DNA from 4 places in the Nocardia sp. IBHARD005 genome. Region 4 is predicted to be linked to each of the others. Evidence: riboswitches for the same ligand, from Rfam matches in the RefSeq annotation. Region 4 holds a riboswitch; each other region holds the start of a gene.
What was found. Region 4 has a riboswitch for cobalamin ahead of ACTWPB_RS21085 (ABC transporter substrate-binding protein). Riboswitches for the same ligand answer to the same signal wherever they lie in the genome.
Positions count from the first base shown of each region.

Region 1 (7,887 bases), 1.0 Mb from region 4:
ATGTACGACGAGCTCGCCGCCGCGATGGCTGAGAAGACCGGCATCGCACCGAATCTCGACTTCCCCGCGGGTCCGGCCTATTACCTGATGGGCTTCGATATCGAGATGTTCACGCCCATCTTCGTGATGAGCCGGATCACCGGCTGGACCGCGCACATCGCCGAGCAGTCGGCCGCCAACGCGCTGATCCGGCCACTGTCGGAGTACCGCGGCGTGGCGCAGCGCCTGGTTCCGGTCGCTCGGGCGAGCTGAGCCGGGCGACCACACTGCCCCGGGCGGAATCTCCGTCCGGGGCAGTGGTCGTTGTGCTCGGATCCGCTACATCAGCGCAGTGCCGCGGCGGCCGTCACCAGATTCCGCAGTGATGCCTCGACCTCCACCGGTCCGCGAGTCTTCAGACCGCAGTCCGGGTTCACCCAGAGGCGCTCGGCAGGCACCGCTTTCAGCGCGGCGGACAGGGAGACGGTGATCTCCTCGACCGACGGCACCCGCGGCGAGTGGATGTCGTAGACGCCCGGCCCGACGCCGAGCGCGAAACCGGCCGCGTTCAGATCGTCGAGAACCTCCATGTGTGAGCGCGCCGCCTCGATCGAGGTGACATCGGCGTCCAGGCCCGCGATCGCCGAGATGACCTCGCCGAACTCCGAGTAGCACAGGTGGGTGTGCACCTGGGTGGTGTCGGCGACGCCCGCGGTGGCGAGGCGGAACGAATCCACCGACCACCGCAGGTACGCGGGCTGTTCGGCGGCACGCAGCGGCAGCAGCTCGCGCAGGGCGGGCTCGTCGACCTGGATTATCCGCGCGCCCTGGGCTTCCAGGTCGACGGTCTCGTCGCGGATGGCGAGCGCGACCTGGCGGGCCGAGTCACCCAGCGGCTGGTCGTCGCGGACGAACGACCACGCCAGGATGGTCACCGGGCCGGTGAGCATGCCCTTGACCGGCTTGGTGGTCAGCGACTGGGCGTACCCGATCCAGGACAGCGTCATAGCCTCGGGCCGGGTGACATCGCCGAACAGGATCGGCGGGCGCACGCAGCGAGTGCCATAGGACTGCACCCAGCCCGCCTCGGTGACGGCGAAACCGTCGAGCAGTTCGGCGAAGTACTGCACCATGTCGTTGCGTTCGGGTTCGCCGTGCACCAGCACGTCGAGGCCGAGCTTTTCCTGCAGGGTGATCACGTCGGCGATCTCGGCCCGCATCCGCCGCACGTACTCGGCCTGGTCGATCTCGCCCTTGCGCAGCGCGGCGCGGGCCAGCCGGATGGTCGAGGTCTGCGGGTAGGAGCCGATGGTGGTGGTCGGCAGCACCGGCAGGTCGAGGTGATCGCGTTGCAGGGCGCGACGCTCGTCGGCGGGGGCGCGGGTCAGGTCGTTGTCGTCGAGCGCGGCCAATCGGGCCCGGACCTGGTCGTTGTGCAGACGCGGGTCGGTTCGGCGTGAGTCGGCGGCGGCGCGGGCCGCGGCCAGTTCGCCGGCGACGGTGTCGACACCCGCGGTGAGCGCGGTGGCAAGGACCCGCACCTCGCCGACCTTCTCGGTGCCGAAGGCCAGCCACGAACGCAGCCGCTCATCGAGTCCGGTCTCGGGGGTCAGCGAATACGGCACGTGCAGCAGCGAGCACGAACTCGACACCGCTACCGCCTCGGCGCTGCCGAGCAAGGTGCCCAGGGTGCCGAGGGCGGCGTCGAGGTCGGCACGCCAGATATTGCGGCCGTCGACCACGCCCGCCACCAGCAGTTTGCGAGCCAGGGCGGGCAGCGCCGCGACTGCCGGGATATCGGAGCCCGCCGTGAAATCGAGCGCGACACCCTCGATCTCGGTCTCGGCCAGCGCCGCCAGTGCGGCATCGGGGTGCCCGAAGTAGGTGGCGACCAGGATCGCGGGCCGGTTCTGCGCGGCCGACAGCGCGCGGTAGGTCTGGCCGACCAGGGCGATCTCCGCCTCGGTCAGGTCGGTGACCAGCACCGGTTCATCGATCTGCACCCACTGCGCGCCCGCATCCGCCAGCTGGGCCAGCAGATCGAGGTACAGCGGCAGCAGCTCGGGCAGCCGCTCCAGCGCGGCGCCGCCGGCGGCCTTGGCCAGCTTCAGGAAGGTGATCGGACCGATCACCACCGGACGTGCGGGGACACCGAGCTCGATCGCCTCGTCGAGTTCGGTCAGCAGCTTGCCGGGATGCAGCGAAAAGGTGGTGGCCGCGTCGATTTCGGGCACCAGGTAGTGGTAGTTGGTGTCGAACCACTTGGTCATCTCCAGCGGAGCGACCGTGTCGGTGCCGCGCGCGGCCGCGAAATAGCGGTCGAGCGGATCGGCGATCCCGGCCACGCGCGGCGGTAGTGCGCCGAGCAGTTCAGCGGTGTCGAGCATCTGGTCGTAGTAGGAGAAGGTGCCCACCGGCACCGAATCCAGTCCCGCCGCGGCCAGTTCGGTGAGCTGGGCGCGACGGAGCTGACGGCCGACCGCGTGCAGGTGCGCGGCATCGGCACGGCCCGCCCAGTAGGACTCGGTGGCGCGCTTGAGTTCCCGGTTCGGGCCCACTCTCGGTAGGCCGAGAACCGTTGCGGTGAACGGGGTGTGTGAAACAGTCACGGAGATTCTCCAGTGTCGTGCAGGGAGAGCCGTCGCCTTTTCGCGGGCACACGCCACCAGGTGCGGACCATGTCGCGAAAACTACGACGGGTCGGCATCGGTGGTCCGCGCGCCCGATCCACGAGGCGGTGGCCGCCGGATACGGCGTATCCGGCACAGTCGGCAGGTCTTCGGACTCGCGGGCACCGGTCGTGTGATCGACCGACCTACTGGCCGTCGCTTCCCAGGCATGCTGCCCAGTGCTGATGACGGCGGTCGTTCCTGCTCACCGCTGCGGGACAGTCCCGGATTCTCACCGGGTTCCCTCTCACCCGGTGCGGAACATGATCCGCACCCGGGTTTCGACGCCTACGCGGGAGGTCGGGGCTCCGACTCTTCCACCGCGCAGGCGAACCAGCTGCGCCCCCAGCATAGGCCCTCGATGGGGGCGCGGGTCACCGCCCCGTGGCGAACAGTGCCGTGACCTGCGGTTGCGCCACATTGTCCACGCGCACCGCAGGCCGCTCCCCGCGGTGAAATGTGACGGCCTGATGAACGCAACTTCGCAGGTAGGCGGGTGTGCGGTGTGAAGATTGCTGCGAAGCCACCTTGCGTGTCCGGCACCGGCTCGTGGCCGGGTACCGTAGGCCAATGTTCTCGAAAGTCTTGGTCGCAAATCGTGGTGAGATCGCTATCCGTGCCTTCCGCGCGGCCTACGAACTCGGCATCGGAACCGTCGCGGTGTTCCCGTACGAGGATCGCAATTCCGTGCATCGCCTCAAGGCGGCCGAGTCCTATCAGATCGGTGAACAGGGTCACCCGGTTCGCGCGTATCTGTCGATCGAGGCGATCATCGACGCAGCGGTGGCCGCCGGTGCCGACGCGATCTATCCCGGCTACGGATTCCTGTCGGAGAACCCCGACCTCGCCGCGGCCTGTGCCGCCGCGGGAATCACGTTCATCGGCCCCACCGCCGAGATCCTCGAGATGGCGGGCAACAAGGCCACGGCCATCGCCGCGGCCAAGGCGGCCGGGCTGCCGACGCTGAAGTCCAGTGAGCCCTCGGCCGATATCGACGAATTGCTCACTGCCTCAGCCGAACTCGAGTATCCGATCTTCGTCAAGGCCGTCGCCGGTGGTGGTGGTCGTGGCATGCGCCGGGTCGCCGCGCCCGAGCAGTTGCGTGAGTCGATCGAAGCGGCCTCGCGCGAAGCGGAGTCGGCGTTCGGTGATCCGACGGTGTTCCTCGAGCAGGCGGTGGTGAACCCGCGCCACATCGAGGTGCAGATCCTGGCCGACCAGCACGGCAATGTGATGCACCTGTTCGAGCGGGACTGTTCGCTGCAGCGCCGCCACCAGAAGGTGATCGAGCTCGCGCCCGCCCCGAACCTGTCTGCTGAACTGCGCGAGCGGATCTGCGCCGACGCGGTGGCGTTCGCCCGTCAGATCGGCTACATCAACGCGGGCACCGTGGAGTTCCTGCTCGACGAGCGCGGCAACCACGTGTTCATCGAGATGAACCCGCGCATCCAGGTGGAGCACACGGTCACCGAGGAGATCACCGACGTCGACCTGGTGCAGTCGCAGCTGCGGATCGCCGCCGGTGAGACCCTCGCGGACCTGGGCCTGAGTCAGGAGACGGTGCAGATCCGCGGCGCCGCGCTGCAGTGCCGCATCACCACCGAGGACCCGGCCAACGGGTTCCGTCCCGACACCGGCCGCATCACCGCCTACCGCACGCCGGGCGGCGCCGGCATCCGTCTCGACGGCGGCGCGAACCTGGGCGCCGAGATCGGCGCCTACTTCGACTCGATGCTGGTCAAGCTCACCTGCCGTGGTCGCGACCTGCCCGCCGCCGCCGCGCGCGCCCAGCGCGCGCTGGCCGAATTCCGTATTCGTGGCGTGACGACCAACATCCCGTTCCTGCTCTCGGTGCTCGACGATCCCGATTTCCAGGCGGGCCGGGTGACCACCTCGTTCATCGACGAGCGTCCCGAGCTGCTCACCTCGCGCGGATCGGCCGACCGTGGCACCAAGATCCTGACCTACCTGGCCGACGTCACCGTCAACAAGCCCAACGGCGACCGCCCGACCACGGTGTACCCCTACGACAAGCTGCCCGCCGTGGACCTGACGCTGCCGCCGCCGGACGGTTCGCGCCAGCGCCTGCTCACCCTCGGGCCGGAGGGTTTCGCGCGTGCCCTGCGCGAACAGAAGGCGCTCGGCGTCACCGACACGACTTTCCGTGACGCACACCAGTCGCTGCTGGCTACTCGCGTGCGCACCAACGGTCTGCTCGGTGTGGCGGGACACGTCGCGCGGCTGACCCCGGAGCTGCTCTCGATCGAGGCGTGGGGCGGCGCGACTTACGATGTGGCACTGCGGTTCCTGCACGAGGACCCGTGGGAACGCCTGGCGGCCTTGCGCGAAGCCGTGCCGAACATCTGCCTGCAGATGCTGCTGCGCGGTCGCAACACCGTCGGCTACACGCCCTACCCCGAACAGGTCACGCGCGCTTTCGTTTCCGAGGCCGCCACGACCGGTATCGACATCTTCCGCATCTTCGACGCGCTCAACAATGTCGACCAGATGCGTCCGGCGATCGACGCGGTCCGCGAAACCGGTACTGCCGTAGCCGAAGTCGCGCTGAGCTACACCGGCGACCTGCTCGACCCGCACGAGTCGCTCTACACCCTCGACTACTACCTGAAGCTGGCCGAACAGATCGTCGACGCGGGCGCCCACGTGCTCGCGATCAAGGACATGGCCGGTCTGCTGCGCGCCCCCGCCGCCGCGAAACTCGTTACCGCACTGCGTAGTAACTTCGATCTGCCGGTGCACGTGCACACCCACGACACCCCCGGCGGCCAGCTGGCCACCTACCTGGCGGCCTGGCAGGCCGGTGCCGACGCGGTCGACGGCGCGTCCGCGGCCATGGCGGGCACCACGAGCCAGCCCGCGCTGTCGGCGATCGTGGCCGCCACCGCGCACACCGAACACGACACCGGGCTGAACCTGCAGAACGTGTGCGATCTCGAGCCGTACTGGGAGGCGCTGCGCAAGGTCTACGCGCCGTTCGAGTCGGGTCTGCCCGCGCCGACCGGTCGGGTGTACACCCACGAGATCCCCGGTGGTCAGCTGTCGAACCTGCGTCAGCAGGCGATCGCGCTGGGCCTCGGCGACCGGTTCGAAGAGGTCGAGGCCAAGTACGCGGCCGCCGACCGGCTGCTGGGCCGCCTGATCAAGGTGACCCCGTCGTCGAAGGTCGTCGGTGACCTCGCGCTCGCCCTGGTCGGCACCGGTGTCGACATCGAGGACTTCGCCGCCGATCCGGGCCGCTACGACATCCCCGATTCGGTGATCGGCTTCCTGCGCGGCGAGCTCGGCACCCCCGCGGGCGGCTGGCCCGAGCCGTTCCGCAGCAAGGCACTGGCCGGGCGCAACGAACCCAAGCCCGAGACCCCGCTGAGCGCGGCCGACCAGTTGGCACTCGACGGCTCGTCCGCGCAGCGCCGCGAAACGCTGAACCGGCTGCTGTTCCCCGGCCCGACCGCCGAGTTCAACACCCATCGCGAGAAGTACGGCGACACCACCGGCCTGTCGGAGAACCAGTTCTTCTACGGCCTGCGCCGCGGCGAGGAACACCGCGTGCAGCTGGAGAAGGGTGTCACCCTGCTCATCGGCCTCGAGGCGATCTCCGAGCCCGACGAGAAGGGCATGCGCACGGTGATGTGCATCATGAACGGGCAGTTGCGCCCGGTCGCAGTGCGTGACCGGTCCGTCGCCTCCGAGGTGCCTGCGGCCGAGAAGGCCGACAAGAACAACGCCGGTCACATCGCGGCACCGTTCGCCGGTGTGGTCACCCTCGCGGTGTCCGAAGGCGACGAGATCCACGCCGGTGACACCGTCGGCACCATCGAGGCGATGAAGATGGAAGCGGCCATCACCGCGCCGCGCGGTGGTGTGGTCGGCCGGATCGCGACCACCAAGGTGGCCCAGGTCGAGGGCGGCGACCTGCTGGTGGAACTGGTCGCACGCGAGTCGGAATGACACGCATCGTCGCGGGTGTGGCAGGCGGGCGGCGCTTGAAGGTGCCGCCCGCCGGTACCCGGCCTACCTCCGACCGGGTGCGTGAAGCCCTGTTCAGCGCGATCGACGCTCGCCTCGATCTGGACGGGACAACGGTCCTCGACCTGTACGCGGGCTCGGGTGCGCTGGGCTTGGAGGCGCTCTCGCGCGGGGCCGAGCGGGCGTTGCTCGTCGAGTCCGACCGTAAGGCGGCCGAGGTGGTGCGCGCCAATATCGCCGAGCTGGGTCTGCCCGGCGCGGAACTGCGGCTCGGCAGTGTGTCCGCGGTGCTGAAGCACGCCGCGCCGCGGGCCTACGACGTGGTGTTCTCGGATCCGCCCTACGACGTGAGCACCGAGGACGTGATCGCCGACCTCACCGCCCTTGCGGGCAACGGCTGGCTCGCACCGGAGGCGCTGGTGGTGGTGGAGCGGTCGAGTCGTTCACCTGAAATCAGCTGGCCCGCAGGCTATGTGGCACTGAAGGCACGCAAGTACGGGGAGACCAGGATCGAGCTCGCCGAGTTCGGTGCTAGCGTCTGACCTATGGCTGCAGCACTGTGCCCCGGCTCCTTCGACCCGGTCACCAACGGTCACCTCGACGTGTTCGCCCGCGCGGCCGCACAGTTCGACGAGGTGATCATCACGGTGAACGTGAATCCCAAGAAACAGGGCATGTTCACCGTCGAGGAGCGCATGGAACTCCTGCGCGAATCGGTCTCGCACCTGCCGAACGTGCGCGTCGCGTCCTGGCAGGGTCTGACGGTCGACTTCGCCAAGCAGGAAGGCATCAGCGCGATCGTCAAGGGTCTGCGCGACGCGGGCGACTTCGGCTACGAGCTCCAAATGGCCCAGATGAACCACAAACTGGCCGGCGTAGACACCTTCTTCATCGCCACCAACCCGTCCCTGAGCTTCCTGTCCAGCTCCTTGGTCAAAGAAGTAGCGGCCTACGGCGGCGACGTCAGCGACATGCTCCCCCCGGCGGTCCACAAGCGCCTGCTCGCCCGCCTGGCTGAACGCACGAAGTGATCTCGCAAGAACATGGGTAACTCACCAGCCAGGAGCTAACCGAGCCCGATACCCCAACCGCCGGCCGCCAACGCGACTCTTCAACCGCCTAGCTGTGGCTAGATGTCGCGGGGAGGCGGGACAGGGAGGCGGAACAGCCCCCGCAGGGCCAGGAAGCGCATGCCGCCGACTGCGGCGGTGATGGCGAGGACCGTCAGCGCTTGCGTGATGTCACCAAGGCC
Region 1 is NZ_CP199935.1:3,462,525-3,470,411, forward strand. It holds gene ACTWPB_RS16125 (bifunctional 2-methylcitrate synthase/citrate synthase) at 1-252, shown strand, start outside; gene metE (5-methyltetrahydropteroyltriglutamate--homocysteine S-methyltransferase) at 324-2,588, opposite strand; cobalamin riboswitch at 2,733-2,918, opposite strand; gene ACTWPB_RS16135 (pyruvate carboxylase) at 3,219-6,617, shown strand; gene rsmD (16S rRNA (guanine(966)-N(2))-methyltransferase RsmD) at 6,614-7,177, shown strand; gene coaD (pantetheine-phosphate adenylyltransferase) at 7,181-7,666, shown strand; gene ACTWPB_RS16150 (GtrA family protein) at 7,765-7,887, opposite strand, start outside.
Region 1: another riboswitch for cobalamin. It lies ahead of metE (5-methyltetrahydropteroyltriglutamate--homocysteine S-methyltransferase); the one in region 4 lies ahead of ACTWPB_RS21085 (ABC transporter substrate-binding protein).

Region 2 (7,887 bases), 1.3 Mb from region 4:
TCCGGCGACCCGAGTTACTGTCGAGTCATGGCGAATGGTGAAGGCTCCGACAGCGATACGTCGGGCAGCAGCCCGAGCGCGGGAGGCGATTCCCCGACACCCCCGATGCCGCACCGCCACATCGACCCGGTCGTCGCGCCCACCCTGCTCGGCGCGCACCACGGCGCGATCCACCGTGGCAGGCCACGGTGGTCCACCATCGCGCTGATCGCTGTCTTCGCCGCCGCTCTGGTTCTCTACCTCGTACTGAGCCCGGGCTGAGTCGAGGCCGCGGCGAACCTTCGCGATCCGATCCGCCGGCATTACTCCACGGGTGACGGGGTGCGTTGATGTCCAGCGGGGGGTGCCAATCCGCAAGTACGTCGAGGCGCTCGGCGGGGAGATCGAAGTACTCGCGCGGTTCGGCGACGAGGCGTACACCATCGCCTGAGACCAACAGTCAGTCACGGAACCCGACACGTGATCGCTGCCGGAGGCGAGCCGGATAGCTCCACTTCGTCCGAGCTGAACTGCAGGAGAAGGCATTCAGTGCCCGTCAGCTTTGCCACGGATGCTGTGTGCGGAGGTATCGAGGTTCAGCTCACCGGGTTGCCGAACAGCCTGGGGCATGGAATCCACCGGTGTTATTGCGCTGGCGGTGTAGTGCGCAACGCTGCCGAGCAGACCGGAACAACCGATCAGCACCTCGGCATCGTCGACGAGATCGACATCGATCGCGAAGGCTTCCACCGCAGCCTCGGACGCAGGAGACACGTGGGCGAGCAACCGTGCATGCCGGGCGTCCGCGCCGGTGTCCAGCGAAGCGAAGTCGAGTGGGCGCCCGGGCCATGACCATCCATACGAGGCGAACAGCGCGCTCTCGGCGACCTGGGCGATGGGGTGTCGCCACGCGCCTGAACCGCGGTATCGCGGCAAAAGGGTGCCGAGGTCGCCGTCACGGGCGATGAGGTCGCGCAGATCCGCGGGTTCCAGGTTGCCCCAATACCGGCCGTCCGGTAGATCGATGAGGGTGGGCGCGAAGCGGTGTCCGCCGAAGCTGCTCACCCGCCAGGCACGGGTCGGCGAGTTGTCGGGCAGTTGCTCACGGAGTCTCTCGTACAGCGGATAGCCGTAGGTGCCGCAGCACGCGTCGACCGAACCGTGCGTGCACACGAGCAGGTCCCGATAGGCCGCGCCGCGGTGCAGCCATTGCTCGAACGGCTCGACCGCCCCGGGATCGGGCTCGTACAGTGCCCGCAGCAACGCCGGGATTTGCTCGTCCGGCGCGACGTACTCACAGACTCGGTAACCCGTGGTGGGGGCTGGGATCAGGTCGAACCGCATGACCCGGCGAAACCCGGTCCGGCTGTAGTGCGGATCGGGGGCCAGCGCGAGGGCCTTGATCGCGCGCCCCGAGCGCCGTATCTGAGATTGCATGGTGCGCAGTGGCGCGATGAGGTCCGCGGGCACTTTCGGATACTGCGACAACGGCAGACCCATCGCCCTCGGCCACGGCAGGTCGACCTCCATCACGAGGTAACCGTCGAAATGCCTGGCGGTCCCGATCAGGGCTTCGCCGCGACGGGTCGACAGCGTGGAACAATCCGTGCCCAACGTGGATGCCTGTGCGCCCCAGTTCGGCTCCGTCGATTGTTCCCGGCCCAGAACCGCGCCCAGGTAGCGGTGGGCGCGGCGGGCCTGGGCGTCCACCGCACCCGATTCGACGCCGGGAGTGAGGGATTCGACGGCGCTGGGCCCAGTGAACCCGTGCCGGTCCAATTCCTGATACAGCGCGGCGAAGTCGACGATGCCATCGCCCGGCGTGATCGCGCGCGGCACACCCGGCGCATCGTGACCGGTGTCCGGACGCGCTCGCCCGCGACCGGGGTAGTCGCGGACACCGACCGCGACTACGTACGGGGCCAGGGCAGGCAGGTCGTCGAGCGCGGCATCGCCGGCGTGATGCACCAGCATCCCCGGGTCGAGACACACACCGAACGCGTGGTGCCCGACTCGTTCGACAGCGCGGACTGTGTCGGCGACAGTGCGCGTGAGCCCGCCGTGTGGCTTCACCGCGATGGTGACACCATGATCAGCCGCGTACCGGGCGCCAGCACCCATCAGGCGGAAATAGGCATCGAATTCGTCCGGATCGCCGCATCCGACGTCGACGAGCACCGCGACACCGAGGGCGGCGCAGTGCTCGATCTGGCGGCGCAGGACCGCCAGTGCGGCCGCCTCGCCTGCGCCGAAATCCGCTTCGTGGCTGAGGATCGACAAGGCGAGACCGTGATCGTCGATCATCTTGCCGATCTGCAAAACTTCCGACCGCGGTGTGTCGCCGGTGACCGGTTCGGCGACGCCGTGCACCGGAAGGGCTATAGCGTGAAAGCCGGCCCGGACGGCCCCGATCAGTGCCCGCTCGAGGGGCAGCGAACCCCACGGGCGGGTGGTCGTTGCGAAGGCGATCGTGTTCATGTGCCCTCCGAAGACGATTCATCCCGACGCCAGGTCGCGATGACGTGGCGAACATGACCATTGTCGGTAAAAGTGAAGGTTCTGGCGTTCACGCCATACAGTTCGCCGAGCGCGGTGTCGTCGAGTACCTGCGCGGTCGGCCCGCTCACCACACCCGCCCCGTTACCCATCAGCAGGGCATGGTCGGCGATCTCCCTGGCGTGGTCGGGATGGTGGGTGGTGATCAACACGCCCATGCCCTCGTCGGCGAGATCCCGCAGGAGGCCGAGCACTGTCGATTGATTGCGCAGGTCGAGGGCAGAACACGGCTCGTCGAGCACCAGCGTTCGGCTGTCCGAGGCGACAGCCCGCGCGATCAAGACGAGCTGACGCTCTCCCCCGCTGAGGGTGTCGAAAGCGTGCTCCGCGAGGTGCGCCGCGCCGACACGCTCGAGTGCCCGGTAGCTCGCCGCTTCATCTTCGCGTCCCGGCACCGAGAACATTGCGACGTGGCGGGCACGCCCCATCAACACCATGTCCAGTGCCCGGTACGCGAAGACGGTGTGCCCGATCTGCGGGACGTACCCGACCGCAGTCGCGGAGCGCACCTGCCCCTCCCTCGGCCGCAGCAGCCCGGCCGCGCAGCGCAGCAGCGTGCTCTTGCCGTTGCCGTTCGGGCCGAGTACCGCGGTGACCTGTCCTGCGCTGACGGTGTGCGACACGTGCCGGAACAGCCAGTCCCGCGACTCGTATCCGTGGCCGAGATCCATCAGCTCAAGCATCCGCCCACGCCCGAGTCTGGCTGCGCCGCAACAGGATCAAGAACAGTGGTGCGCCGATGATCGCGGTGAGCACCCCGATCGGGATCTCGCCGGGGACAACAGCCCTGGTCAGCGTGTCGATCGCGGTCAAATACACGGCGCCGAGGACTGCGCACACCGGAACGAGGATCCGATGGTCGGGACCGACCCATATCCTGGCCAGATGGGGGACGACCAACCCGACCCAGCCGATCACCCCGGCCACCGCGACCGCCGAGGCGACCATCGCACCGACGATCGTCAGCAGACCCCACCGCAACCGAACCGGATTCACCCCCAGTGTCTGCGCGTCGTCGTCGCCCAGGGACAGCACGTTGAGTCGCCATCGCAGCGCGACGAGCAGCGCGAGCCCGACGAGTACCGGCCCGGCAGCGAGCCCGACCTTTTGCGAGGTCGCAGTGGCCAGACTGCCGAGGAGCCAGAAGACGATCGACTGCAGTTCGCTGTAGGGGTCGGCGAGATAGATCACAAAGGAAACGAGCGCAGCGAAGAAGGCGCCGACGACGACACCGGACAGCACCAGCCCCAGGGTCGGGGTCGCGCCTCTGGTCCGGCTGACCGCGAATACCACGACAAGCGCCAGCATGCCGAAGACGAATGCCGAGCCGATCAGCAACACCGCACCGGCGCCGAGCACGATCGCCAGGACACCCCCGAACGACGCCCCGGACGACACCCCGATGATCTGCGGATTGACAATCGGGTTACGAAACACCGCTTGCAGCACCACACCGCCGACAGCGAGCGCGGCTCCGACGAGCAGGCCGAGGACCAACCGCGGCAGGCGTACGTCGAGGACCACCGTCGCGGCCGCGCCGGGCCACGTCTGGTCGATCGGCAGGAAGGTGCTACCGAGGATCTGCGCGACCTGAACGGGAGACACGGCGTAGGTGCCGAGGGAAAGCCCCAACACCACGACCGTGGCGATGGCGGCGGTCAACCAAACCCAGACCATGCCCTTCGATGTCGCGCGCACACAGGAACCCGGCGCCGAGGTGGCCTGCTTCGCGCTAGTTGCCATGGGCGAGTGCGGTGTAGGCACGCGAGTTCGCATTCGCTGTCGTCTGCAAGATCGAGCTGATCTGCGCATCATCGGGCTGGTTGCCGTACAGGAATCCGTAGTGCTCCCTGATGGTTGCCTGCAGCGTGGCAGGCACCGAGCCGGTGCGGATGATTCCGGCTGCCCACTGCCAGAACAGGGGCGACTCCTGGCTCGGCGGATCCCAGCGGTATCCACCCAGCGGCACCTTGTAGACCTGCTTCTCGCGGACCGCCGTCACCGACTGCCACTTCGGGTCGCTGTAGAGGTCCTCGGGAACGCTTGGATCGAAATTGCCGATGAAGATGATCTCCGGATTCCACGCCAGGATCTGCTCGAGGTCGACGGCTGCCTTGGTTTCCGGCATCCCCGACGCGGGATTGCGGCCACCCGCGAGATCGATGACGAAGTTGTTGTACGAGCTGGCGCCCGCCACGGTGAGCCCGTTGCGGATGCCGGACAGGTGCACTGTCGTCGGCCGATTTCCCGGCGCAGGTGTCTGCTGCAGTTCCGCCATCCGGGACTGCATCCGCGACACCAACTCCTGCGCACGATCTTCCTTCCCGAGCAAGCGACCGTAGAGCAGTGCGGCTTGCTCGAGATACTGCTGAGTTCCGTACTTGAGCTGGGCAACCGCCAAGCCGGAGTTCAACAGCGGATCGACCAGACCCGCGCCCTCGTCACCCCACTGAATGACAAGATCGGGATCGACGCTCAGCAGGTTCTCCATGATTGGAGCGAAGTCCTTGGTGGACACATTGCTCGGAACATCTTTCAGCTGAGGGAAGATCTGTCCCAGGTAACCCTGCTCGATCGCGAGCTTTGCCGACGGGTTCATTCCCGCGAGCACCTCAGGGCCACCGTTGACCGCCACCAGCATCGACGCCGCCGGGATCGGGATCGCGACCACCCGCTTCGCCGGCTCGGCCAGGCGAACTTCCCGCCCGACCAGATCCGTAGCGACGATCGTGGCGACCGGCTCGTTCGTGGAACCGCAGGATCCCACTCCGAATACCGTGACCACAGCCAACGCCGCAATACGCAGGCGGCGCCGGTGTCGCACCGAAAATGTAACCATGACCTGTGACTCCTCAGTCTGCCGATCGGGACGAGACCGCGGGCACAGGAAGCCGAAATGACATGGCGAGCACGCATTTCGCAGGCCATCCCTCGAAGCCCTCGAACTCGGTCGCGCGCGCCGCGCGCGACACTGCTGGCAGGTATTCGGACTCACGGGCATCAGCTCGAAATCTCGAGCTCGGCCTACTGGTCGCCGCTTCCCAGGTCTAAGACCCAGTGCCAATGACGACGGTCGTTCCCGTCCACCGCTGCGGGGCAGTTCCGGATTCACACCGGATTCCCTCTTACGTCACCTCACCATGCGGCTCGGCGAACCAGTAGCCCACTGATGTTAGTGGCTCGATCTCGACAGCAAAAGGCGTCATCACAGAGATCCACGTCACCCGCCAGTGGGTACTCAAAGCTGCCGGACCGTGTTCGACCTACCCAAGACAGCGAGCAGCGTCCGTCGAATCCCCGTCGGCGCCGAGGCCGATGCTGCGATCACCCGACACCTGGATGCCCACCCGATCGACCCCGATCTACCGGAGGGCGATGTCATATTCCGGGCCCGCTGACAAGGGCGCCTGGGCGGGCTCGATGTACACCTATCTCTGGGGCTGTATTCGCGTCGCCGCCGAACTCCTCGACATGATCTACTACCTGTTCCGGCACTACCACATCAGCGCTCATCAACGGCGGAGCATCACCGAAGCTCGTGATGGAACGCGCCGGGTACACCTCGGCGGAATAAACCCTCCGCAGGTACGCCACACTGTGGACATCGGATGATCTGTTGACCGCCAAACTGTCCGACTTCGCACTACAACGGGAGAAGGACGGGAGCAATGACGACAACAGGCACTGAGGGGACGAGGGTGATGACTAAGAAACCGCTGGTAGATACCAGTATTTGACCGTTGAATGACCGGTTGACCGGGAGGGTTGCACATCATGAAGGAAAAGGGGCGCAAGGTCATCGCGACCAACCGCCGGGCGCGGCACAACTACACGATCCTCGACATCTATGAGGCGGGGATCGCGCTGGTCGGTACCGAAGTGAAGAGCCTGCGCGAAGGCAAGGCCTCCCTGGTCGACGCCTTCGCGACCGTCGACCACGGTGAGGTCTGGTTGCGTGGCCTGCACATCCCGGAGTTCAGCCACGGCACCTGGACCAACCATTCGCCGCGCCGCACCCGCAAGCTGCTGCTGCACAAGCGTGAGATCGAGCACCTGGTCGGCAAGTCGCGCGAGGGCAACCAGACGCTGGTGCCGCTGTCGATGTACTTCTCCGACGGCAAGGTGAAGGTGGAGCTCGCGCTCGCCAAGGGCAAGCAGGACTACGACAAACGTCAGGATCTGGCTCGCAAGCAGGCCGAGCGCGAGGTCACCCGTGAGGTCGGCCGGCGGGTCAAGGGCATGCGTTAGTGCTGTCCGTAGCGCTCGCCCTCGTCGCGGCGGCGGGCTACGGAGTCAGCGATTTCTTCGGTGGGATCGCGGCACGCAGGGTCACCGCCTTGCGGGTGGTCGTGGTGTCGTACCCGTTCTCGGTGCTGTTGGTCGTGCTGATCGCGCCGCTGGTCGGTGGGCATGCCGATACCGCGTCGGTGCTGTGGGGTCTGGCCGCGGGGGTGGCCAGCGGCTTGGCGGTGTGGTGGTTCTATGCCGCGCTCGCCGACGGGCCCATGTCGGTGGTGTCGCCGCTGACCGCGGTGCTGGTCGCGGGGATCCCGGTCATCGCCGGATTCTTTCTCGGCGAGCGGCCCGGCGCGATCGCGATCGCGGGCATCGCCGTCGCTCTGGTCGCGGTGGTGCTCGTCAGCCGGGAGGCACCCGACGACACCACCGAGGAGATCACCGGCGGCAGGCAACTGCGCTTCACCCGCCGGGTCGCGCTGCTCACCATCGGGTCCGGTGCCGCCTTCGGTTTCGCCTTCTACTTCCTGCACGAAACCCACGCGAGCGCGGGCTTGTGGCCGCTGCTCGCCCAGCGCGTCGCGGCAACAGCGGTCGTGTGGACCTCGGCGCTGGCAGCGGGTGAATTCCGCGGCCTGCAGGGCGAACCGCTGCGCCTGGCGTTGGCGGTCGGCGTGCTCGACGTGATCGCCAATGCCGCGCTGCTCTACGCCTTCCACGGCGCGATGCTGTCGGTGGTGAGCGTGATCGGCTCGCTGTATCCGGCGGCGACCGTGCTGCTGGCGATGGTCCTGCTCGGCGAACGCATCAGCGCCACCCAGAAGATAGGCATGGTGCTCGCGATCATGGCGGTCGCCATGATCGCCGCGAGCTGATTCCCTACAGCCGGGTGCAGGGCTCGTGCAGGTTCAGCCGACCCAGCGTCTTGCCCTGATAGCCGACGCTCACCGCCCTTGCTCCCATCGGCGCTGCCTTGTCCGGTTCGAACACCGCCGACCATTCCGTTTCCAGATCAGGTCCCGCCGCACCGGCCGGATGGATCACGACCATGCCTTCACCGTCGGGTTTCATCGCCCCGATGCTGCGCCGCAGGCCGGTGCGGGTGAGCTCGCCGTT
Region 2 is NZ_CP199935.1:3,118,424-3,126,310, forward strand. It holds gene ACTWPB_RS14560 (hypothetical protein) at 28-261, shown strand; gene ACTWPB_RS14565 (TIM barrel protein) at 526-2,457, opposite strand; gene ACTWPB_RS14570 (ABC transporter ATP-binding protein) at 2,454-3,218, opposite strand; gene ACTWPB_RS14575 (FecCD family ABC transporter permease) at 3,211-4,278, opposite strand; gene ACTWPB_RS14580 (ABC transporter substrate-binding protein) at 4,268-5,374, opposite strand; cobalamin riboswitch at 5,495-5,710, opposite strand; gene ACTWPB_RS14585 (hypothetical protein) at 5,911-6,147, shown strand; gene smpB (SsrA-binding protein SmpB) at 6,310-6,783, shown strand; gene ACTWPB_RS14595 (EamA family transporter) at 6,783-7,646, shown strand; gene ACTWPB_RS14600 (ABC transporter substrate-binding protein) at 7,651-7,887, opposite strand, start outside.
Region 2: another riboswitch for cobalamin. It lies ahead of ACTWPB_RS14580 (ABC transporter substrate-binding protein); the one in region 4 lies ahead of ACTWPB_RS21085 (ABC transporter substrate-binding protein).

Region 3 (7,887 bases), 710 kb from region 4:
AGTAGCCCGACCGCGAACACCGTGATATTCGGCGCGAGGATGGCCACGAGCAGGCCGAGCGCACAGGTCAACGAGCCGAGCGCGATCGCCTTGCGCTCGCCGGTGCGCGCCACCAGCCACCCCTCGGGCAGATCGCCGAGATTGAGCCCGAAGCCCATCATGGCGACCACCACACCCGCCGTTGCGACCGACGCGCCGAGTTCGAGTGCGTGCAGCGGCAGCATGGGAGCCGCTGCGCCCGAACCGATTCCGTAGATGGCGGAAGGAACGAACACCGCCAGCGCCATGGATCGCAGCTGAGTCACGACGCCACCACCGACCGTCGAGTCCTGTTCCGGCTACAGCCCACCGTCATCCGGCCAGTGCGGCGCTACGAGCGAACTGACTCTCCGGGCGCGCGAGCCCGAAGTGGTCGCGCAACGTGGTCCCGGTGTATTCGGTGCGGAACAGCCCGCGCTCCTGCAGGATCGGCACCACCGTTTCGGCGAACACCTCGAGCCCACCGGGGTAGTACGGCGGCATCACATTGAAGCCGTCTGCCGCACCCTGGGTGAACCACTCCTCGATGGTGTCGGCCACTTGCTCGGGCGTCCCCGCGAACACCCGGTGTCCGCGCGCACCCGCCAGCCGGTGCAGCAGCCCACGCAGGGTCGGCCGTTCCCGCTCGACGATCCCGGCCACCACCTGCAATCTGCTGCGCGCGTTGTCGGTGACATCCCCCGCCCCCGCGAACACTTCCACCGGCACCGGCTCGTCGAGCGCGAGGGTGCGCAGCGAGGTGCCGGTGATCGATTCGAGCTGCTTGATCCCGTATTCGGGCACCGTGAGCTCGTTGAACTCGCGTTCCAGGCGCAACGCGGCGGCCTCGGTGCCGGCGATGAACGGGCTGATTCCCGGCAGGATCTTCACCTCGTCGGCGGTGCGCCCGAACTCGGCGGCCTTGGACTTGATGTCGGCGTAGAAGGATTGCGCGTCCGAAAGCCGTTGATGCGCGGTGAATATGGCCTCCGCGTACTTCCCGGCGAAGGCGCGCCCCTCGTTCGAGGCCCCGGCCTGCACCAGCACCGGTCGTCCCTGCGGCGTCCGCGCCGCATTGAAAGGCCCACGCACGCTGAGGTGTTCACCGACGAAGTCGATCGGATGGATCTTGTCCGGATCGGCATACACACCGGCGGCCCGGTCGAGCACGATCGCATCGTCTTCCCAGCTGTCCCACAGCCCGACCACCGCGTCGACGAATTCCCTTGCGCGGGCGTAGCGTTCGGCGTGATCCGGGTGCCGTTCGAGCCCGAAGTTGGCCGCGGCCAGGTCGGTTCCGGTGGTGACGATGTTCCAGCCCGCGCGTCCGCCGGAGATGTGGTCGAGCGAGGAGAACAGCCGCGCCAGATTGTAGGGCTCGTAATAGGTGGTCGACGCGGTCGCGATCAGGCCCAGATGTGTTGTCGCCGCGGCGATCGCGGTGAGCAAGGTGATCGGCTCGAGGCCGGGCGCGGCATTGTGACGCACGTCGGTGCGCAGGGCGGGACCGTCGGCGAAGAACACCGCGTCGAGCTTCGCCGCCTCCGCGGTGCGCCCGATCTCCTGGTAGTAGGAGACGTCGTAGATGCGGTCGGGCCTGCTGCCGGGATGGCGCCAGGCGGCCTCGTGGTGCCCGGACGGGTAGATGAACGCGTTGAGACTCAGTTGACGCGGTGCACTCATGACGCCTGTATCACTTTCTCGAATTCTGTTGTGTCGACACCGAGCCCGGTCAGCAGCGCTTCGCGCAGCCGGACGAACTCCGGGTGCGCGTGCCTGCGCGGGCGCGGGGTCTCGATGCGCTGATCGATCGTGATCCGGCCTTCGTCGAGAACCAGCACCCGATCGGCGAGCAGCACGGCCTCGTCCACATCGTGGGTCACCAGCAGCACGGCGGGCCGGTGCCGCTCGCACAGCGCCTGCAGCAGGGCGTGCATCCGAATCCTGGTCAGCGCGTCGAGCGCGCCGAACGGTTCGTCGGCCAGGAGCAGTTCCGGCTCACGCACCAACGATCTGGCCAACGCCACCCGCTGTTGCTCACCGCCGGAAAGCTCACGTGGCCAGGCCTTCTCGCGCCCGGCCAGCCCGACCTCGGCCAATGCCGATCGTCCCCGCTGGTCCGCGTCGCGCCCGGTCAACCCGAGCACCACATTGTCGAGCACCCGCGCCCACGGCAGCAGCCGCGAATCCTGGAACACCACCGCGCGTTGCGTCGGCACCGTGAGCTCGCCGGAACCCGGTACCTCGGAATCGAGTTCGGCCAGCGCCCGCAACAGCGTGCTCTTGCCCGAACCACTGCGCCCGAGCAGCGCGACGAACTCACCGCGCCGGATCTCGATATCGATGCCGTTCAACACGATTCGCGTGCCGAAGCCGCGGGTGAGAGCGCGGGTGCGGACGACGACCCGCTCGTCGGAGCTCAGTCGCCCAGTGTCTGTCGCCATGCCAGCACCTTTCGTTCCGTTGCCCGCACGGCGAGGTCGCCGAACAGTCCGAGCAGTCCGTAGATCACCAGACCCACGACGATCACGTCGATCTGGCCGTAGGTGCGCGCCTGCGTCATCAGGTAGCCGATGCCGCTGGTCGCGTTGACCTGTTCGACCACCACCAGCGCCAGCCAGGAAATCGTCACCGCCAGCCGCAACCCGAGGAAGAACCCCGGTAGCGAACCCGGCAGCGCGATCCGCCGCAGGAAGCCCCACCGCGACAGCCCGACCGTCTCGGCCAGTTCCACATAGCGCGCGTCGACGCTGCGCAGGTAGGCATGGGTGTTGATATAGATCGGGATGAGCACACTGGTGGTGATCACGATCAGCTTCATCTGCTCGCCGATCCCGAACCAGACGATGAACAACGGGATCAGAGCCAGCGTCGGGATCGCCCGCTTGATCTGCACGGGACCGTCGACCACCGCCTCACCGAGCTGGCTCAGGCCCGAGACCAGCGCGAGCACCACACCGATCGCCACACCGAGGACGAGGCCGATCACGGCACGCTGCAACGAGGTCAGCAGGTTGGACTGCAACCGGCCGTCGGCGATCAGCTCGCCAGCGGTCTGGGCGACCGTCCACGGTGCGGGCAGTGTCTCCGGGTCGATGGCGCCGATCGCGGAGCCGACCACCCAGGTGCCGATCAGCAGGGCCGGTCCGAGGGCGAAGCCGAACCAGATGGGCTTGCCGGGTCCCAGTCTGCGCCTGCCCCGCCCGCGCGGCGCGAGCGCCTCGGCCGGGGCCTTGCTCGCCCTGATCCGGCGCAGCACGCCGGCGTCGAGGGTGGCCATCAGCCCGCCGCCGGCGCGAACGCCGCCCCACTGGCGGTGACGGCCTCGGTGACCGCGGCATCGAAGCGCAGGTCGAAACCGTCGACGGCCTTGATCTTCTTGGGCAGTTCACCCACGGCGTCGATCGCGTCGATGGTGCTCTGCTGCCGGGCGATCAGCTGCTGGTCCAGGTGCGGGAACGTGAAGGTGCCCAGCGATTCGACGATCCGCTTGGCATCGTCGGCGCTGACCTTCTGGCTGTCGACGTAGTAGCGGGTCGCCCATTCCTCGCGATGGGTGTTGGTCCACTGCCAGGCCCGCACGAACGCGCCGACCAGGGCGCGGGTCGCGGCGGCCTTCGCCGGATCCTGGACCACCGCCCGACGCGCGTACACATAGGCCAGGCCGCTGTAGATGCCCGTGGTCTCCGAATCCGGGACCAGCGAGGCGCCCTGGGTGCGGAGGAACCTGGTCACATTGGGCTCGATCAGCGGCGCGACATCGACCTGACCGGTGCGCACCGCGTCCGGGAATTCGGCCAGCTGCAGCCGGACCAGCTCCACATCGGTGGGCTTCAGGCCCGCCTTGGTGAGCGCCTTCAGCACCGACGCCTGCTGGGCGGTGCCCTCGGCGTAGGCGATCTTCTTACCCTTCAGATCTGTGAGCTTCGAGATCGAACGGCCCGGTGCGACAGCGAGTTTCATCGCCTTCGGGTTGGTCTGATAGGCGCCGATGATCGGCACGTCCTGCCCCGCGGCCAGCGCGTGGATCGGCGGCACATCACCGACCTGACCGACATCGGCCGCGCCCGCCCGGAAGGCCTCGAGAATGGCCGGACCACCGACGAAGTTCGCGAACTCGATCTTGAACGGCAGCTTGTCCAGCTCGCCGGACAGCCGCAGCGCCGATTGCAGACGTTCCTGCTGATCGGCGACGACGAGTGTGGTCCCGGGCGGAACCTCGGTCGGCAGCGGCGCGTCGGGGGTGCCGACCGGTGCGTCGTTGCCCTGTGCGCAGCCGGTCAGGCCGAGCGTCGCAACGGTTGCCATCGCGAGCAGTGCGGCGGTGGCGCGGCCACGCAGGCCGGGTCGAAAGGTGTTCGGTCGGTACATAGCGGAATTCAAGCAACCGCGATCACCCGCAAACACCCTTAGCGTTTCCATGATTCGAAGGGCCCGGCTCCTCGTTGGCACTGAGTGCCGCGTTAGAGTTCGGGCGTCATCCCCGGCGGGTGCGGGAATCCGGTGTCACTCCGGAACGGTCGCGCCACTGTGATCGCCTCGCGGCGAAAGTCAGACCTCCCTCGCCGGGACACCCTCTGAAAGGGCCGCGCCTTGCCTGTGGAGAATTCCCGATGATCCGTGCCCGGATCTCGCTCGCACTGCCCCTGATCGGGGCGTTGTTGCTGGCGGCCATGATCGGTGCCACCGGATTCGGTGCGGAGATCGTGCCCGTGTCCGCGGTGCTCGACACCCTCATCGCCCGGCTCACCGGCGCGACACCCACCGATCTCGGCATCGACACCATCGTCTGGCAACTCCGGGTGCCACGCACGCTGCTGGCAGCGGTGGTCGGCGCCGGATTGGCACTGGCCGGTGCGGCGATGCAGACGCTGGTGCGCAACCCACTGGCCGACCCCTTCCTGCTCGGCGTCTCCTCCGGCGCCGGTGTCGGCGCGGCCGCGGTCATCACCTCCGGATTGTTCGCCGGTGCGGGCATCTGGGCGCTGTCGGGCGGTGCGCTGCTCGGTGCATTCGGCGCCGCGACCCTGGTCTTCCTGATCGCGTTCGCCCAGGGCGGTCTCACCCCGCTGCGGCTGGTGCTCACCGGCACCGTGCTCGGTTCGGCGTTCGCCGGGTTCAGCAGTTTCCTCGTTTTTCGCAGCACCGATCCCGCGGCGGCGGAGTCGGTGCTGTTCTGGCTGCTCGGCAGCCTCGCCGGTGCCGATTGGACGACCATCGCCCTGCCATTGACCGTGGTGCTGGCCTGCGGCGCGATCCTCATGGCGAGCGCGGGCTGGCTGGACGCACTCACGCTCGGCGCGGACACCGCGTCGTCGGTCGGCGTCCCGGTGCGACAGCTGCGCATCGGCCTGTTCGTGCTGCTCGCGGTGCTCGTCGGGGTCCTGGTCGCGGTGTCGGGCGGCATCGGCTTCGTCGGCCTGGTCGTCCCGCACGCCGCCCGGATGATCGTCGGCCCCCGCCACCGCAACCTGCTCCCCACCTGCGCGCTCGGCGGTGCGCTGTTCCTGGTGGTCGCCGACGCCGCCACCCGAATACTGGTGCGCCCCACCGAGATCCCGGTCGGCGTACTCACCGGCCTCATCGGCGCTCCGACCTTCCTGCTGCTGATGGGCAGACGCCGCTACCAGTTCGGTGCATCATGAGCGGCCGCCTACCCACGTTCGGCCGACGGGCACAACGGCGACCGACGCCGACCGCAGACACCTGCGCCCCGGACAATCGGGAGCCGAACCGCACCGCCCACCGACCAGAGAGCCTCGGACTTCCTGCGACGGAGCCCGATTCGCTTGCTCGGGCCGATCCAGGCCGATTGCGAGCAGTCGGGCTCACCTGTACGGTCGGCCGACGCAACATCGTGGTCGGCGCGGAATTTTCGATCGGGGCCGGGGAGACCGTCGGAATTGTCGGGCCCAATGGCAGCGGCAAGTCGACATTGCTGCGCGTACTGGCGGGGGTGCGAAAGCCAAGGCAAGGCAAGGTGCTCGTCGACGGGCACGTGCTGCATTCTCTCCGACCTCGACAGCGCGCCGCGACCGTGGCATTGGTGGCGCAGGACGAGGCCCCGCCCGCCGACATGCTGGTCGGCGAGGTAGTGGCCTTGGGCTTGACCCCTTATCTGCCGCCATGGGGCCTCGGTGGTCCGCGCGAACAGCACCGTGTGGCACAGGCCTTGGCGGCAGTCGACCTCGACGGCTTCGCCGGCAGGCAGGTGCAGCAGCTCTCCGGCGGCGAACGGCAACGGGTTCTGTTGGCACGGGCGCTGTTGCAGGACACCCCGGTCCTGCTGCTCGACGAACCGACCAACCATCTCGATGTCACCCATCAACTCGAACTGCTCACCCTGATGCGGAAACTGAACCGGACCGTCGTCGCCGCCCTGCACGATCTGTCCCTGGCCGATCGCTACTGCGATCGAATCATTGTGCTGCACAACGGTTCCGCCCGAGCACCGGCACCACCGGCCCAGGCGCTGACACCCGATGTCGTCGCCGAGGTATTCGGTGTCGACGCCACGCGCGTCCAGCACCCGCTGACCGGCGAAGACCACCTGTTGATCACCCCGCGAGAGGCGCGATGATGAAGAACCACGGCCGGATCCTGGCCACCACTGCCCTTGCCGCCGTTCTGACGGCCTGCACCGGCGCCACCACAGAGTCCGCGACGACGGTCCCGATCCTCAACTGCGGCAAGGAATCCCAGTTCCCCGCCCCGGCACAGCGCCTGTTCGTCAACGACGGAAATCTCATCTCGATGGTGCTCGCGCTCGGTGCGCAGGACCAGGTCGTCGCGGTCTCGAGCATCCAGCGCGACGTTGACACCCTGCGTGCGCACTACGGCGCCGACATCGTCGACGGCCTGAAATCCGTTGCCCCCGAGTACCCCTCGCGTGAGACGGTGCTCGCCCAACGCCCGGACGTCATGGTCGCCGGCTGGAGCTACGGCTACGACGAGGCCAGCAACCTCACCCCCGCGTCACTGCGCAAGGACGGTATCGCCGCCTACGTCCTCACCGAGAGCTGTCGCCAACTCGACGGCGCCGCCGCACGCGGCACCGTCGAACCATGGACCGCGTTGCGCACCGACCTGACCGACCTCGGCACGATCACGGGCCATCCCGACCGCGCGCGGGAGGTCACCGCCGACCTCGACCACCGGCTCGCCGCCCTGACCGCCGCCCCGAAACCGGCGCGAACCCCAACGGTGTTCCTGTTCGACAGCGGCACCGACACCATCTACTCCAGCGGCAAATACGGTGCGCCACAAGCGATCCTCGAAGCCGCGGGCGCCCGCAACATCCTCGACGATGTCGACGACACTTGGACCAAGGTCTCCTGGGAGCGGCTCGCTGCCGCCGACCCGGACGCGATCATGTTCGTCGACTATCCCGGCCAGAGCTACGAGCAGAAGGTCGAACTGCTGCGTTCCAAGCCCGGTATCAACGGTCTGCGCGCGGTCCGCGACAGCCGGTTCTTCAACTTGCCGTACGCGCTGTGGACGAGCGGGCCACTCAATATCGATGCGGCCGAACAGATCCGCAAGCAGCTCGAAACGTGGAACCTCGTCCCCGCCTCTGGTATCACACCCCGCGCAGACGACGCCGTACGTTGACCCCGGCCAGGCGCCGGTCCAGGCTGTGGCTGACTCGCGCTGCCGGTAGACCGTCGCACCGGGCGGAACTCAGTCGGTCGTGCCCCGCTCGGCGAGCGCCACCAGTTTCGTCAGCGCCATCTGCCAGCCGATTTCGTTCTCCGCGGGACTGAGCCCGGGCGGAACCCCCTCGTGCAGTACCTCGAGGTGGGTGCCGCCGTCAGCGTCTGTCAGGGTGAAGGTGATGGCCTGCGCCCCGGTCATATGCGGCTTCTCCGT
Region 3 is NZ_CP199935.1:3,752,538-3,760,424, reverse strand. It holds gene ACTWPB_RS17485 (MFS transporter) at 1-305, opposite strand, end outside; gene ACTWPB_RS17480 (LLM class flavin-dependent oxidoreductase) at 352-1,701, opposite strand; gene ACTWPB_RS17475 (ABC transporter ATP-binding protein) at 1,698-2,462, opposite strand; gene ACTWPB_RS17470 (ABC transporter permease) at 2,438-3,298, opposite strand; gene ACTWPB_RS17465 (ABC transporter substrate-binding protein) at 3,298-4,389, opposite strand; cobalamin riboswitch at 4,467-4,613, shown strand; gene ACTWPB_RS17460 (FecCD family ABC transporter permease) at 4,632-5,663, shown strand; gene ACTWPB_RS17455 (ABC transporter ATP-binding protein) at 5,831-6,598, shown strand; gene ACTWPB_RS17450 (ABC transporter substrate-binding protein) at 6,598-7,629, shown strand; gene ACTWPB_RS17445 (SRPBCC domain-containing protein) at 7,699-7,887, opposite strand, start outside.
Region 3: another riboswitch for cobalamin. It lies ahead of ACTWPB_RS17460 (FecCD family ABC transporter permease); the one in region 4 lies ahead of ACTWPB_RS21085 (ABC transporter substrate-binding protein).

Region 4 (7,887 bases):
ACAGTGATCGCACCGGTCGGGAAGTCGACGGTGGCCTCGGTGACGATCGCGGTGTCGCCGTAGCCGAGCGTGAGTCCCTCAGTGGTCAGGTGTGCGGTCATCCAGCGTGTCCGATCCGGGTTGCACGGGCGAGAAGGTAGACGAGAACGGGAGCGCCGAGGATGGCGGTCACCACCCCGACAGGCAGTTCTGCCGGGAACAGCCGCCGGGCGGCCAGGTCGGCGGCGACCACCAGCAATGCCCCGGTGGCGGCCGCGGGCGCGAGCCCGGCACCGCGTTCGGCAAGTAGCCGTCGCGCGATCTGCGGCGCCACCAAGGCGACGAAACTGATCGGTCCGGCCGCGGCCGTCGCCAGGGTCGCGGCGGCGGCCGCGACGACGATGAGCGTGATGCGGTGCGGGCCGCGCCGCCCGGCCAGCGAATTCGCCAGTTCGTCGCCCATTTCCAGCAGCGGCAACGAGCGAGCGAGAACGATCAGCGGCGCCGCGACCACCACCAGCGCCACCGCGGCGAACCCGACGTGGCTCCCATCGCGGTTGGCCAAGCTGCCGGTGAGCCACATGGCGGCCGTATGCGCCTGGTAGTTGTCGGCAATGGTCAGGATGAACGCGATGGCCGAGGACAGCATCGCCGTGACACCGATACCGACGAGCACCAGTCGATAGCCGTCGAGTCCGTCCTTGGTGGCCACGGCCACGATCAGCGCCATGGCCACCCCGGCGCCGAGCACCGCGCCGCCGACCAGCCCCAGCCCGGCGCCGCCGAGCAACACGCTCACCACCAACGCACCCAGCGAAGCGCCCGCGTTGATCCCGATGATCTCGGGACTCACCAATGGATTGGTCGCGATCCGTTGCAGGATCGCCCCCGACATCGCGAAGGCCGCGCCGACACACAGCCCGGTGAGCACGCGCGGCAACCGATCGCCCACCACCACGTCGTACTCGATGAGCGTGCCACCGCCACCGAGAACCCGGATCACGTCAGCGACCGTGAGCGGGTAGTAGCCGATCGTGAGTGACCACGTCGCCACCGCCACCGCGGCCGCCGTGATCAGCACGGTCAGGACCGCGGATCGTTTCCCGACGCGAAAGACGATGCGCCGGTCGGGTGTTCGCAGCAACACCGTGCCGCTGGGCAGCACGCCGCACTCGGTGCGCGTCACAGGGTGGCCACCTTTCGATTGCGCACGAGATAGAGAAAGAACGGCGAGCCCGCGAAGGCGGTGATGATGCCGACCTGGATTTCCTGTGGCCGCGCCAGCATCCGTCCGAGAATGTCGGCCACCAACAGCAGCGTCGGACCCAGCAGCGCACACCAGAGCAGAATCCACCGGTAGTCGTGTCCGGCGAAGAATCGGGCGATGTGCGGGATCACCAAGCCGATGAAGGCGATCGGCCCGGCGATGGCCACCGCCGAGCCTGCGAGCAGCACCACGCTCAACGCACCGGTCGCGCGCGTCGCGGCCAGTCGGGTGCCGAGTGTGCGCGCCATGTCGTCACCGATGGCGACGGCGTTCAACGGCCGTGCCACCACTACCGCCAGCAACAACCCGACAGCGATGAACGGTGCTGTCTCCCACACGGATTCGATGTTCGCGCGAGCCAACGAGCCGACCACCCAGAACCGGAAGTTGTCGAACAGGGCCCGGTCGAGCAGGGTGATCGCCGTGGTGATCGATCCACACAGTGCGGTGCAGGCAGCGCCCGCGAGCGCCAGTTTCACCGGGGTCGTGCCACCGAACCCCAACGATCCCAGCGTGTAGACGAACGCGGCGGCGACCGCGGCACCGAGGAAGCCGAACCAGATGAATCCGCCCGTCGCCGTGAGGCCGAACGCACCCATCGCGATCACGATCGACAGCGACGCACCCGCGTTGATGCCGAGCAGGCCAGGTCCGGCCAGCGGATTGCGGGTGAGCCCCTGCATCACCGCGCCCGCCAGCGCCAACGCGACGCCCGCGAGGAGTCCCGCGACAGTTCTCGGCAGCCTGATGTAGCGCACGACCCGGTCGGTGTCGGTCCCCTGGAAATCGGTGAACGCGACCACGGCCTGGTCGAGGGTGAGCGGGTGGGAACCGATCAGGATGGACGCGACGCAGGCAGCCACCAGCGCGGCGCCGGCCAGGATCAGACCGGTGCCGCGTGCGGTGCGCGTCACCGCCGGAACAGCTCGGGATGGATCAATTCGGCGACCAGCTCGGTCGCGTGCGCGATCCGCACCCCTGCCGCCCGGTCGGCGAACAGGAACGGGTGCACGGTCGCGTTCCGCACGGCCGCCAGATTCGCGAACGCGGGGTTTGCGACGATCTTGTCGACCTGGGGCTGAGCGTCGGCGCGCGTGTAGGTCGCCTTGCAGCACAGGCTGGTCAGGATGATGTCGGGGTCGCGGGCGATGAGCTCTTCCGCGCCGACAGGCACGTTGCGCTTGGAGGTGAGATCGGCGAAGACATTCACTCCACCGGCGGCCTCGATGATCTGGGTGACGAAGTCGATGCCGCTTGCCACGGTATAGGAGCCGTCGTCTTTGGGGGTGACGACCGCGACCCGCGGCTTCCCAGCGTTACCGACCTTCGCGCGGACCGCGTCGATGCGCGAACTCAGCTGCGTGACAACCTCTTCGGCGCGCTCGGCGGTGCCCCACAGCGCACCGAGGTCGCGCAGGTCGGCGTACACGTTGTCGAAGCGCACGGTATCGGGGTCGATCGCTTCGTCGGCGAGCCCGTCGGCACTCGGGCACAGCGGACTCAGCACCCAGGTGCGCACGCCCAACTCGTGCAGGCTTGCCCGGTTACCGACGCTCTTCTGCGCCGAGGACGCGAACATGCCGTTGAAACCCGACATGACGAAGTCGGGTCGCTGGGCGAGCAGTTCGTCGCGACTCGGCAGCTTCTCGACGTACGGTGCGCGCGCCTGCGCGCCGACATATTCGTCGAGCACGGCGGAGTCCAGGAATGCCGTCCCCACCAGCCGATCGGTGACACCGAGCGCGTGCGCGATCTCGATGGACGGCTGATACGCGGCGTAGATCCGCTGCGGTGGGCCATCGACGGCGACGTCGATCCCACAGTTCACGCGGGTGACAACAGCTGCGCCCCCCGCGTCGGAGAGGGGTTGCACACCACAACCGGTGACAACAATCGTGCAGGCGAGCAACGCGCCGGAACGTAAGCGCGCGAAAACAGAGCGGGTCAAGAGACGGCCTTCCAGGTCCTCGTGGAATGGGGTACTGCGTAGCCGTGGCCGGTCTCCTGGCTGACGGGATAGTGCGCGGTGAATCCACCTTCCCAGGGCAGGTGCCCCAGTGGCTCCGGACGACATACGTCGTCCGGATCGATTCACAACTCCCGATCACAGTGGCGAGGGCCGCACCGGTTCTACACCGGTTTCCCGAACACCACGGCTGGTGCACTGTAGCAACGTCGCCTCCATCGAGGGTCGGCGCCGGGGCCTGTGCTCGAGCGCGGACTCCGGATTCGATACACAGCCGACTCCCAGCCGGGTCCCACCAGGCTCGACGGTTGGGCCGCGAAGATTCAGCTATCGGCCGAGCACTTCGGCCGGCCGACGATCTCGGCAGTGAGATCGAAGATCAGGAGGAACGCGCATGAGGATGAAATCGACACTGGCCAAGACCGCGGTGGCGGGCACTCTGGCACTCGGGGTGCTCGGCGCGACGGCGAGCGTGGCGAGCGCGGATCCGGGTAGGCACGACCAGCAGGGGCCCGGGCAGAGCCAGGAGCACCGGCCGCAGCAACAGCCGCAGCAGCACCGGAACGACGCGCCGCAGCACGGCTTCTGGTTCTTCGGCACCTGGGTCCCGTTCCGCTGACCCCCACCGCAGACCCGGCGCTTACCGGGTCTGCGGTGCCTGAACTGCGAGTTGCGGTGCGGGACTTCGCCATCCAGTTCGCGAACTCCCATCCATGCCGACGCCCGCGACGAATGGAAGGCAGGCGGGTCGGCACCGTATCACCGGTACCATTCACTCCCCTGAAGCCGACCCGCCTGCTTTTCACCTGCGATCCCGCTCACCGCGTGACCAGCCTCAGGACCGGTCGGACACGGCGGTCGCCGCCGGGTTGGTGGCATCACGGATCACCCGCAGGCCGGTGATCAAGCCGTCGAGTTGGGTGGGCGTCAGCTGACCGGTGAGCCACTGTTCGAGGCCGGCGAGGTAGTCGGGAAGAACCTGTTCGAGGCGGCGGATGCCCGCATCGGTCAAGGCCGCGTAGGCGCTGCGGCGGTCGGTCGGGTCGAGTTGACGTTCGACCAGTCCCGCGGTGGCCAATCGGTCGACCAGCCGGGTGACGCCGCTGGTCGAGAGCTCGGTTTGGGTGGCGAGATCAGACATCCGTAGGCGGCAACTCGGGGAGCGACTCAGTCTCAGCAGGGCATTGAGGTCGAGGCCGGAGAGACCGTGCGCTTTCCAGGTCGGCTCGAGCTTGGCGATCAGGCCGTTGTGTGCCTCGAAGAGCAGGCCGGAGATGGTGAAGCGGGGGTCGTCGAATAGCTCGTGCACGGACATGAGGCCAGCTTAGCCGATATTTGTCATGCGGATAGTTGACATGAGGAATACCTACGGGTAAACCTATGCGTAGGCATTATTCCGCACAGCAATTATTGGAGAGATCATGCAGCGCAACAGGTGGATCGCGGGCTTCCGGACCGGCGTCATCGACCCGAACGAGCAGATCAAGCTCGCCGAGTCACGGGAGTTCGGTGACGAAACCGTGCGCCACGTCGTGCACATGACAGGGGGCGGCGACGCGGTACGCGTGCGGTTGACCAACCGATACGGTCTCGCACCACTGCGGATCGGGGCCGCACGCATCGCACAACGCAAGACCGGATCGGCGATCATCGCGGATCGAGAGATCACGTTCGGCGGCGCGGCGGAGGTCACCATCGACGCGGGGGCCGAACTCGTGAGCGATCCGATCGACCTGCCGGTCGCCGCGGGCGAAGACCTGCTGCTCAGCCTGAACGTCGCGACTTCGACCGGCCTGGCTACCTACTCCCACCAACCTGGCGAGATCGCCTACATCGTCTCCGGTGACCACACCTCCGACGTGGAACTCAGTGGTGCGCAAGAGGTTCCGTTCCGATTCTTCGTCACCGGAATCGACGTGCTGGTCACCGATCAGACGCCGGTCGCCGTCGCGTTCGGCGACTCCTGGTTCGAGGGCGTCGGTACCACACTGAGCGCCAATCGCCGCTCGGTCGACGTGCTCAACGCCCGCCTCACCCATGGTTGGGTGGTGAACAACGGCATCGCAGGCAATCGCCTCACCGCAGAGGAAATCGGCGAATCCGGTCTGCGCCGTTTCGATTCCGACGCATTGCAGGTCCCCGGTGTCACCGACATCCTGATCAATTTCGGCATCAACGACCTCATCCTCGGGGCGATGGGCGGACAGCCCTCCGCGACCACCGAAGAATTGATCGCCGGTTTCATCGACCTGGCCGACCGCGCCCACGCCGCCGGGCTGCGCATCCACGCGGCCACCATCGGCCCTTATGCCGGGTGCGTCTACCCGGGCATGCCGCTACTGGAAACCCAGCCGACCCGCCGCGCCGTCAACGAATGGCTGCGCACCACTGATGTTTTCGACTCGATCTTCGACGTCGATCGGGCCGTAGCCGACCCCCAGCGCCCCGACTACATCAGGCCCGAGTTCGACAGCGGCGACGGCATGCACCTCAACGACGCCGGCGCCGCCGCCATGGCAGCCACCGTCGACCTCACCGCCCTCTTCCACTGAGACATCGATCGAGATCGCCACGCTCCCACCGTGTCTCCTTCGGTGGGAGCGTGCTACTCGGCCGGGGGTAGTACGCACCCGCCGTCGAGGATGCCGAGGTCGTAGAACACTCGGTAGCACGCGGGGTCATCGGGCAGTTTCCAATGCACACCCTCGAGACCGAAGACGACCACCAGGTTCGCCGCGATCACCAGACCGCACAACCACAGCGCCAGCTTGCCGATCAGGGCGAGTGACGGCGGGATGATCGTGGCCGCGGTCGGGTACGAGAAGGTCGTCACGACACCGATGGTGGCGATCGCGGCGACGTAGAGAACCAGCGCCCACACATACAGATGCACACCGAGGACGGCGCCGCCGTAACCCGGATCGCCCGGCAGAATATGCAACATCGTCTGCCGCCATGCGGTGAAACCGCCACCGACGCACCCGATTAGCGCCAGACCCCAGCCAACCGCGTAGTCGCGCGCCACGATGACGCCGTTCATCCCCTTGCGCACGATGAACGCACCGCCGAGGGCGGCCAGCACCATGAACATCCGCTGGAGCATGCACAGCGGGCACGGGTACTCCCAGTCGATGAACTGCACGGCGAAACCGCCACAGATCACCGCCGACCAGCAGACCACCGAAGATCAGCGTGTCCATAGCTACGCACGCTACGCATCGCCAGCGATTCCGGCGGTGTGCTGTATCGCGAACACGCCGACCAGGCTGTTCGACTGTGGACGGACGGCCGGTGACCCGCTCAGCGCTCGTCGTCCTGAGGCTTCGTTGGGGCGAATTGGGCGTACCAGGCGAGTAGAGAGGGATCGTCGACTGCGCTGGGGTCCACGACAGTTGTGGGATCGACCCGCTCGGTTGGCCGCGCCGAGCCCTGCACACCGAACGATTCGGCCGACCGAGCCGGGCACAAGGCTCGACAATGAGTGGCGGCAACCGGTTCCCGAGGGCACGGTCGCCTGTGTTCCCTATCAGTGCGATGTGACGGTTGACACTCAACTCTCACAATGGAAATCTGAATCGGATTCAATGTGAACTAGATTCACAATGGGGGACCCGATGTCAACCGGCACGAACATGCGACCGACGCGTGGCGGACACAGAATCCGAGGTCAGGCGATGCTCAGCGCGGCAATGCTCGCCGTCGCCGCAGTGCTGACCGTGGGCGCTGGACCCGCCGCCACCGCACCGGATTCGGGCTCGGCGTCGGGCTCCGCCCAGGGCAGCGACTTCTACCTGCCGCCCGCACCGCTACCAGCGGGGGCACCCGGCCAGATCCTGCGTAGCGAACCGTTCACCCTCGCCCTCGCGGTTCCCGGCCAGGACGGGCAGGTCCCCGCCAACGCCACCCGGATCATGTATCTGAGCGCCGACACCCACGGCACCCCCGCGGCGGTGACCGGGACCTACCTCGAACCCACCCTCCCGTGGAACGGACCCGGTCCCAGACCACTCGTCGCGGTCGCACCCGGAACTCAGGGCCAAGGCGACCAGTGCGCACCGTCGAAGGGTTTCGCCGAGCTCATCCACTACCGTTTCCCACTCGATGTGTGGGTCAGCTACGAGATGACCACCGCCTATTCGCTGCTCGCCCGCGGCATGGCGGTCGTGATGACCGACTATCACGGCCTCGGCACCCCCGCGGTCCACGACTACGTCAACCGGGCTGCCGAAGCCCACGCGGTCCTCGACTCGATCCGCGCTGCGGAATCGCTGACCGGGATCACCCGCCCCAGCGCGATTTTCGGCTACTCCCAAGGTGGGGGTGCCGCTGCCGCTGCCGCCGAACTGCAAGGCGACTACGCCCCCGAACTCGACGTGCGGGGCACCTACACCGGCGCGCCGCCCGCGGACCTGCGAGCGGTGATGCTCAGCGCCCCCGCGATCAACGGGATCGTGCCCGGCGTGATCGGCGGCTTCGCATCAGGTTTGCTGGGCTATGTGCTCAACGGGATCGTCGCCAACGATCCCGAGATGGCGCCGATCGTCGACGCCGCGACCAACCCCGCGGGCAAGCAGATGATGGCCGAGTTGGCCACCACCTGTATCGCCGAGGCGGTAATCCGGACCATGCTGAGACCGGTGACCTGGTACACCGCCGGTGGTCGCACACCCGCCGA
Region 4 is NZ_CP199935.1:4,460,586-4,468,472, reverse strand. It holds gene ACTWPB_RS21100 (ABC transporter ATP-binding protein) at 1-101, opposite strand, end outside; gene ACTWPB_RS21095 (FecCD family ABC transporter permease) at 98-1,165, opposite strand; gene ACTWPB_RS21090 (FecCD family ABC transporter permease) at 1,162-2,160, opposite strand; gene ACTWPB_RS21085 (ABC transporter substrate-binding protein) at 2,157-3,074, opposite strand; cobalamin riboswitch at 3,224-3,416, opposite strand; gene ACTWPB_RS21080 (hypothetical protein) at 3,607-3,831, shown strand; gene ACTWPB_RS21075 (MarR family winged helix-turn-helix transcriptional regulator) at 4,048-4,527, opposite strand; gene ACTWPB_RS21070 (GDSL-type esterase/lipase family protein) at 4,634-5,764, shown strand; gene ACTWPB_RS21065 (disulfide bond formation protein B) at 5,818-6,393, opposite strand; gene ACTWPB_RS21060 (lipase family protein) at 6,887-7,887, shown strand, end outside.